Thermoleptolyngbya sichuanensis A183: one gene and its partner. The main gene of each other region encodes a partner of the protein of the gene in region 2 in a complex. Links are inferred from orthologs where the notes say so. Each region holds a gene or a part of one and is shown on either strand. Other genes may lie near its edges.

Region 1 (4,424 bases), 900 kb from region 2 along the record:
AGAGCTAATTTGTAAAGGAGCCTGAAAGCCTTGTTAATCAAGGATTTCCGAGAAACCGCTTTTCCTGGGCAAACATGACCTCAAAGCCACACATGCCAAGAGTTTCAGGCTTCTTAAGATTTGCTTCATAAATTAGCTCTAAGTCACTTTTATTAGGTATTAGGACACAGGTGGTATTGCAGGGCAGCGCTGCCCTGCAATACCACGTCCTACTTAGGGATAGATCCGATATTCCAACACTTCCAGCATTCGCCCGCTCAGATTCATCTGCGTATACTCGCCCACGATGCGGCCGCCCAGGTGTTCGGCAAGCTTGCGGCTGGCGAGGTTGCGCCGATCGACGGGATAGCGCAGGCATTCGTAGTCCAGATGCTCATCTGCCCAGGCTTTGAGGCGGGCGATCGCCTCTTTCCCATAGCCCTGTCCGTGGGCCGCCTCCTTCAGCCAGATGCCCAACTCTGGCGTGGGGGTTTGGATTTGGGTGATGCCGCACAGCCCCAAAAATTCCGCCGTTTCGCGCCGCCGAATGGTCAGGTGCAGATCTGTACCGCTGGCGTTTTGCCGCAGGGCATGGCTAAGGAATTCGTCGGTTTCGCGGATCTCCTGGGGCGGCTTGGGATACATAAAGGTGGCGATCGCCGCAGTAAATTCCTGAAACACCGCCAAACGGTCATCCGGCAACACAGGTTCTAGCCACAGCCGCGCCGTCTCCAGTTGCTCCCCGCTACTCCACCACTCCATTTCCCCAGCAATCCCCTAGCTGTGGATTCGCGGCTCTGGGTGCAGCGTTGCCAACAGCGCACTTTCGACTTCTGCCAGTTCTGCCAGCCGCCGGTTCACGGTGTCTGGGTCAAAGTAGGTCGCCGCCAGCGTCCAATACGCGCCATAGTGCCGCGCCTCCGAAGCCATCAGCCCGCGATAAAACTGCGCCAGTTCTGCATCGGGGCAGTGTTGTGCCAATAGCCCCAGCCGCTCGTGGCTGCGAGCCTCGATCAGCGCAGACACCAGCAGCGAATCCAGCATTCGGTGTGGCTCTTGGCGGCGAATCTGGCTGGACAGTCCCGCGCCGTAGGGGGGAGCCGACAGCGGGGCCAGGGCCACGCCGCGCCGATCGAGCCACTGGTTCACCTGCTCGAAATGCTCCAACTCTTCCTGGGCGATCGCCGTCAGGCTCCGCACCAGTTTGGCGCTGGAGGGATAGCGAAACATCAGGTTCAACGCCACACCCGCCGCCTTGCGCTCGCAGTGGGAATGATCGAGCAGGATGGTGTCGAGATGGGCGATCGCCTGCTCAACCCACGCCGTCGAAGTCGGCTCCTTGAGAAACTTGATGGTCTTAACAGCCTGCATAGATTCCGTGACACATTAACAAGAACGCTGCGTGACAGGGTGTTGGAATGACCCGACGAGGAGAAGGCAGCAAGCCAAGGTCAAGCCCTCTTCGCTCTTCCCTCTTCCCTCTTTCCTCATCCCACCGCCTCCACTCGGCGCGATCGCAGTTCCAGATACAGCAGCAGCGCGTTCACATCAGCCGGATTCACGCCGCCAATCCGCGCTGCCTGCCCAATCGTCAGCGGGCGCACCTGCGACAGCTTTTCGCGAGATTCTTTGGAAAGCGTGTCGATGCTGTAATAGTCCAAATCGGGCGGCAGGGGGCGGTTTGCCTGCCGAACAATCTGGTCGATCTGGTTTTGCTGCCGCTGCAAATAGCCAGAATATTTAATGTCAATCTCCGCGCCTTCCCTTTCAGCACGACTGAGGTCGGGATTGTCCAAGCCGTAGCGCTCCAAATCCCCATAGTGAAAACCGGGTCGGCGCAATAGATCCGCCAGCGTGATGGAGCCTTTAATGGCTTGCTGCGTATCGGCATAGATTTGCTGGCCCAGATCATCGTGTTCCTTGATGCGGGTAGTGTGCAGCCGCTCTTTTTCGGCAGTGATTTGCGCCTGCTTGCGGGTGAACAAGTCCCAGCGGCGATCGTCGATCAGCCCAATTTCTCGGCCCAGAGGGGTGAGGCGCTGATCGGCATTGTCCGATCGCAGCAACAGCCGATACTCCGAGCGCGAGGTCAGCATTCGATACGGCTCCCGCAGATCTTTGGTACACAAATCGTCAATCAGCGTGCCAAGGTAGCTTTGCTCACGCGGGAAGATCAGCATGGCTTCGCTGCGACAAAAGCGAGCCGCGTTAATGCCTGCCACAAGCCCCTGGGCCGCGGCTTCCTCATACCCGGTCGTGCCGTTCACCTGTCCCGCACAAAACAGCCCCTCGACTTTTTTGGTCATCAGCGTGGGATAGCACTGGGTCGCAGGCAGATAGTCGTATTCCACCGCATAGGCAGGACGCAGCATAGCGCAGTTTTCCAAACCGGGGAGCGATCGCAACATTTGGATTTGCAGCGCCTCTGGCAGCCCGGTAGAAAAACCCTGGATATAGAGTTCAGGAATATCTCGCCCTTCAGGTTCAATGAAAATCTGGTGCGACTCTTTGTCGGCAAAGCGCACAATTTTGTCTTCAATGCTGGGGCAATAGCGCGGTCCCTTGGCATCTACCCAGCCGCCGTACACCGGAGACAGGTGCAGATTTTCTCGGATCAGCCGATGGGTTTCTGCGGTGGTGCGCGTCAGGTAGCAGCACAGTTGCTCCCGCTCAACCCACACCTCCGGGTCGAAGCTGAACCAGCGCACATCGTCATCACCGGGCTGCGGCTCCAGTCGAGAATAATCCACCGAGCGCCGATCCACCCGCGCCGGAGTCCCGGTTTTCAGCCGCCCGGTTTCAAAGCCAAGGCGATTCAGCGTGTCGGTCAGCCCTGTGGCGGCAAACTCGCCTGCCCGTCCAGCCGGCATGGACTTGTTGCCCACCCAAATGATGCCGCCCAGAAACGTGCCCGTCGTCAGCACCACCGCTTTGCAGGCAAACGCCACGCCAAAGTAGGTCTGCACGCCGACGACTTCCTCGTTTTTGCCCAGGATTAGGTCAGTCGCCATGCCCTCGCGCAGGGTCAGGTTTTCCTGATTTTCCACAATGCCGCGCATAACGGACGCATATTCCCGTTTATCGGTCTGCGCTCGCAGCGCCCACACTGCCGGCCCCCGCGATACGTTTAGCACGCGCTTTTGCAGATAGGTGCGGTCGGCCATTTTGCCAATCTCGCCGCCAAGAGCATCGACTTCATGGGTCAGTTGCGACTTGGCCGGGCCGCCCACGGCTGGGTTGCAGGGTTGCCAGCCAATTTTGTCCAGGTTCAGCGTTAGCAGCAGGGTTCGACAACCAAGCCGGGCCGCCGCCAGCGCCGCCTCGCAGCCAGCGTGGCCCGCACCCACGACCACGACATCAAACGCATCTTGAAAATCGACCAAGCTCTGAAGATCCACGGCAAGATTGAACAGATTACGTCAAGTGGAGGTTGCACGACAAGAACTTGCAGCACAGAGGATGGAATGGCGAACGGGCAGTAGAAAGCTTCAGACGCAAAGTTCCAAGCCGAGCGTTGCTCCATTCTTGATCCTACAGCGATTTTCCAGCGTGTGCAGGGACTTAACGCGGTCGGGCATGAGTTGGGCGATCGCCCTGCCCACTCTCCTGCGTTCAGACAATCGCCCACTTCGATTTGTGATAAATATCACCAGCAATTAAAACTTTAGTTTGGACTAATGGTGAAGAGGAAGGCAGTCAATGAGAAGCACCGACTGCCGTAAGGTCAATGAAGTACAACCAACATTGACCCCATGATTTTCAACGAACTTCAGCAATTTCGCCAAACGTTGTATGCCAGCTTGGGAAACGCCAGAGATGCCCTGTTTGATCTGATGGATGCCGTGTTAGTGAGTGCGTGCATCGTGTCGTTTGTGAGGCTATCGCAGAGTCCTGTCTTTCGTCGCCAGTGGTCGAGCACCTATGAAGCGTTGCGCGATAGCCGCCTACCCCGATCAAAGGTGCTGAAGCTGTTGGTGCAGCAGATACCGACTCAGCAGCAACCGTTGTTGGCAGGTGATGCGAGTCGGTGGAACCGTCCTGCTGCCAGGCGTTTGAAAGACCGCACCTTATCAGGCAGAACAGGACATGCCCCGATAGCCGGACAAAACTACAGTACCTTAGCCTGGATTGCTGAAGACAGGGGCAGTTGGGCATTACCATTGCGGCATGAGCGCATCACCAGCTTTGAAACACCCGCCAGTAAAGCGGCATTCCAACTCAAACAAGTGACTCGGCAGTTAGCGGTGCGTCCGTTGGCGATCTACGACCGAGGGTACGGCAATGCCAGTTTTGTCAACCAAACGGCAGGGATTGAGGCAGACTTGCTGCTGCGGGTTACATCCAATCGATGTGTCTATGGCGCGCCCCCAGCGTATCGAGGGCGAGGCGCACCTGCCAAGCATGGACATAAGATGAAACTCAATGACCCTGACACTTGGAGTGTC
Region 2 (4,410 bases):
CGCTGCTGGGTCTGTCGATGGCGGCAGGCAGGGTTGGTCTGTCCCCCATCGATCCGGCCAGTGCCCATCAGGTGCAGGTGTCGGGCGAGGTCGGCGGCACGGTGCATATCGAGCCGCGAGACAATCCCCGCGCCGGAGTTGCCAGCCAGGTCTGGTTTGCACTGGCGCGACGTGGCGGCCAGACGATTCCCCTCTCCGCCTGCACCTGCCAGCTTGAGGTTTACGCCCGCCCGCGCCGCCAGGGGGATGCGCCCATTCTGTCGCCCACGCTGCAAGCCGTTTCTGCCGAAGGTCGCCAGGGCATTCCTGGAGCCACCGTCACTTTCCCTCGCGCTGGCGCTTACGAGCTAGTCTTGCGCGGCCGCCCCGTCACGTCGGGCACGTTTACGCCGTTTGAACTGCGGTTTCCGGTGACGGTGGCAAGGTAATGGGGACAATGGGGACTGGCGGGATCGGTCATGGCAGGGTAGGTAAGGTAAAATAATGCCTCAGGACTTCACTCCTTCTCTCATGCTTCCCGATGTCTTCCTACTGGTTTGCCGGACGCACGGCTATTTTGGCGACTATGCATCGCAAGGAGGCGGCGATCGCCCCCCTCCTCACATCCGCCTTCGCGCTAGAAATCGTGGTTCCCGATGGGTTTGACAGCGACCAGTTTGGTACGTTTACCCGCGATATCAAGCGGCCGGCAGATCAGCTAGCGACGGCGCGGCTCAAGGCAATGCACGCGCTGGAACATCTGGGGGCAGCGCTGGGAACAGAGTTGGCGATCGCCAGCGAGGGCAGCTTTGGGCCCCATCCGCTGATGCCCTACGTGCCGCTCAATCGAGAACTGGTGCTATTGGTCGATCGGCGGCATGGGCTGGAGATCGCAGGCCACGCCGCTACGCCAGACACCAACTATAGCCATCAGCAGGTAGACAGCCTGGAGGCGGCGCTGAAATTTGCCCAATCGGCAGGGTTTCCCAGTCACGGGCTGGTGGTGATGCCTGCGGCAGAGGGCAGCGACCCCACGGAGATACACAAGGGCATCACGCAGGAAGATCAGTTCCGAGAAATCGTGACCGCGACCCTCAAGCGCCACGGCCGCGCCCATCTGGAAACCGACATGCGGGCCATGATGAACCCCACGCGGATGAAGGCGATCGCCCTCGCAACGCAAGACCTGATCCGCAAGCTGCAACAGACTTGCCCCCAGTGCCACGCGCCCGGTTTCGACGTGGGCGATCGCCAGCCTGGATTGCCCTGCGCCCTTTGCCACGCGCCCACAAGCCTGACGCTAGCCGCCCTCTACCGCTGCGCCCAGTGCGGTTTTACTGAAACCGTGCGCTATCCCGACGGTCAGGACTTTGCCGACCCGGCCCACTGTGCCTACTGCAACCCCTAGCTTGGGCGGAACAGTGATCATTCCAGCAGTCCAATAGCAAGAGAATTTGGACGTTTATGGTGCGATCGCCCTCTAAAAGCGAACTTTAGGGGTGATGTCATTGCATCCGGTTGCCGATGGGGGCCAAGCTGCCGATAGGGGGCGAGTAGCGCATCACAGCGGTTCATCACAGGTTAATCCACCCATTTGCGCGTTTGGGGGCGAGTGCCAGTAGATTGAAGAGAGCGTCCCTTGATTTCACGTCATGACGGCTCCTGCTCTGAAACAAGACACCATCGCGGCGATCGCCACAGCAATCGTTCCTGCTCAAGGCAGCGTGGGCATTGTGCGCCTGTCGGGGGCTGAGGCCGTGGCGATCGCCCGTATCCTATTCCACGCGCCAGGGCGACAGGTGTGGGACAGCCACCGCATTCTCTACGGCCATGTGCGCCAGCCCCAAACCCAGACGGTGATTGACGAGGCGCTGCTGTTGCTGATGCTGGCTCCGCGCTCCTACACCCGTGAAGACGTGGTGGAGTTTCACTGTCACGGCGGCATGATGGCGGTGCAGCAGGTGTTGCAGGCTTGCCTGGACTGTGGGGCGCGGCTGGCAGAGCCGGGAGAATTCACGCTGCGGGCCTTTCTCAACGGGCGCATTGATCTAACGCAAGCTGAGAGCATTGCCGATCTAGTGGGAGCGCGATCGCCCCAAGCGGCCCAATCTGCTCTCGCCGGCCTGCAAGGAAAGCTTGCCCAGCCCATCCGCCAGCTTCGGGCTATCTGCCTCGATATTCTGTCCGAAGTGGAAGCCCGTATCGACTTTGAAGACGACCTGCCACCGCTGGATGAAGCCCTGATCAAAACCCAACTGTCGCAAGTTCTCGCCCAAGTGACGGCGCTCCTCGACACGGCAGACCGGGGCGAACTGTTGCGGAGCGGGCTAAAAGTGGCGATTGTCGGTCGCCCAAATGTCGGCAAATCTAGCCTGCTGAATGCCTGGAGCCGGAGCGATCGCGCTATTGTGACAGCGCTTCCGGGGACGACCCGCGACGTGGTTGAATCGCAGCTCGTGGTCGGCGGCATCCCCATCCAGGTGCTTGACACCGCTGGCATCCGCGAGGCCGAAGATGTGGTTGAGCAAATTGGGGTCGCGCGATCGCGCCAGGCCGCCCAAGCCGCCGATCTGGTGTTGCTCACCATCGACGCTGCCCAGGGCTGGACGGACGCAGACCAGGAAATCTATGAGCAGGTCAAGGGGCGATCGCTAATTTTGGTGGTGAACAAGGTTGATCTGGTGGCTGGGAATGGCGGTGTGGCGGCGTGGGGAAGCGATGGCGCTGTCCCACCTCCTCCGCTCGCTTTGCCAACGGTGTACACTGCTGCCGCCCAAAATCACGGCATCGAAGCCCTGGAGCAAGCAATTCTGACCATTGCCCAGGCCGGCAAGCTGACGGCTGCGAACCTCGACCTAGCCATCAACCAGCGCCAGTCTGCCGCGCTCACCCGCGCCAAAACTGCCCTCCAGCACGTGCAAGACACCATTGCTCAGCAGCTCCCGCTGGACTTTTGGAGTATTGACCTACGGAGCGCCATCCAGTCTTTGGGTGAAATCACGGGCGAAGATGTGACCGAATCTGTCCTCGATCGCATCTTTAGCCGCTTTTGCATTGGTAAGTGAGATTGATTTTGGAGTTTGGGTTTTGGAGTTTGGGTTTTGGATTCTGGATTTGCGATTTTGGATCGCCGGTCAATCGTCTGTGGGGCTTCCAAGAATTTCAGCCGCAGCGTCACGCTTGCGGCTCATTTCCAGTGTCCTGCGGCAATCCAAAGTTCCTGAAACGCCTACTGTTCAGCCTACTGTCCAGCCTACTTAGGACTTACGCACTTGCGATAAATTTCCCAGGTTCTGAACGATTTCTCGCGGGCGCAGCCCGCGAGAAATCGTCCAACTGCTTAGCCCTACTACTGTCCAACCGTTTGCACCGGGGGCATGGGCTGTCCCTGCATCTGCTGCATAATGTGCTGCTGGAGCATTTGCTGTTGCAGGAGTTGTCGCTGGGACATGGGTTGTTGGCGCAGGGGTTGTTGTCGCAGGGGTTGTTGGAGCATTTGCTGCTGCATCATCCGCTGTTGCGCCATCTGCTGCTGGGCCATTTGGTATTGCGCCATTTGCTGGGGAGAGAGCGCCTGCGGTCGAATCTGTTGCGGAACTGGCTGTGGGATCGGTTGTGGAATGGCTTGCGGGGCGATCGCCTGCATGGGCTGCGCGACGGGCTGGGTGTCGGGCGCGGCAGAGGGGTCTGCAATTTGGAGCATGGGCTGGGCGGGCTGATTGGCGGCCTGGGCGATCGCTGCTTCTAGGTCAGTTTTGATCTTCTCTACCCGTGGCTCATACAGCGCTAACAGGCGTTCTGCTTCAAACATGGCGCTGGTGTTGGGTGGCACCTGCTGCAACCGCGCCAGGCCTGCTTCCCAGGTGGCGACTACTGCTTCGGACAGGTCAGGGCGCTTCTGACGAATGGCGTGCTGCTGCCGCTCCCAGGCTAGCTTGAACAACTGCTTGGCTTCGCTGAGGCGCTGTCCGGCTGCCTCTTCTTGCTGAAGCCGGGCTTGCACTAAGGCTAGCTGATCTCGGTAGTCTTGGAGTTTGGCGGTGGCTGTCGCATAAAACGGGCTGGCAACGGGTACAGCCTCAAGCTGCTGAATCGCGGCTTCCCACTGGTTCCGAATCAACTGCCAGGTCTGGAGGTTGAGAACCGGAGCCTCGCTGGCCTGGGTAGCGGCGATCGCCCACTGCTCGGCTTGCCTCAACCCATTCAGCACCTCGTTTTGCTGCTGATATTGCTGGCGCAATTCATTGGATGTTGACCGATGGCGCGACCAAATGGGTACGGTGTCCAGCAGGTCGATCGCCCCAGTGAGGTACTGCTGGGCGGCGGTCAGGTCGGGCGCAGCAGGAGCCTGTGTCACGACGGTAAACGACTTGCTGCCCAGAGATTTTGCCGTTTCCAACTGGGGGCACGCGCCGAAGGTGCAGGGCTGCG

Evidence for each region. Proteins that work in one complex are often made in the same cells at the same time.
Region 1: the proteins of mnmE (region 2) and mnmG are in contact, whole or in part, in a solved structure (PDB 9HIP), measured with the Escherichia coli proteins. The link is inferred for Thermoleptolyngbya sichuanensis A183 from one-to-one orthologs.

Annotation. Positions count from the first base shown.
Region 1 is NZ_CP053661.1:1,135,762-1,140,185, reverse strand. What follows is about bases 923-3,810. They hold mnmG (tRNA uridine-5-carboxymethylaminomethyl(34) synthesis enzyme MnmG), read right to left. Parts: upstream 3,378-3,810; coding sequence 1,467-3,377; downstream 923-1,466. Other genes in these bases: HPC62_RS04855 (NF041680 family putative transposase), read left to right, coding at 3,732-3,810; miaE (tRNA-(ms[2]io[6]A)-hydroxylase), read right to left, coding at 923-1,350. Also shown: HPC62_RS04870 (GNAT family N-acetyltransferase), read right to left, coding at 214-741; more of miaE, read right to left, coding at 757-922; more of HPC62_RS04855, read left to right, coding at 3,811-4,424. UniProt on the Escherichia coli protein: NAD-binding protein involved in the addition of a carboxymethylaminomethyl (cmnm) group at the wobble position (U34) of certain tRNAs, forming tRNA-cmnm(5)s(2)U34.
Region 2 is NZ_CP053661.1:240,728-245,137, reverse strand. Bases 964-3,837 are described here. They hold mnmE (tRNA uridine-5-carboxymethylaminomethyl(34) synthesis GTPase MnmE), read left to right. Parts: upstream 964-1,631; coding sequence 1,632-3,044; downstream 3,045-3,837. Other genes in these bases: HPC62_RS01085 (hypothetical protein), read right to left, coding at 3,329-3,837; HPC62_RS01095 (DUF6671 family protein), read left to right, coding at 964-1,387. In the rest of the region: HPC62_RS01100 (hypothetical protein), read left to right, coding at 1-428; more of HPC62_RS01095, read left to right, coding at 521-963; more of HPC62_RS01085, read right to left, coding at 3,838-4,410. UniProt on the Escherichia coli protein: Exhibits a very high intrinsic GTPase hydrolysis rate. Involved in the addition of a carboxymethylaminomethyl (cmnm) group at the wobble position (U34) of certain tRNAs, forming tRNA-cmnm(5)s(2)U34.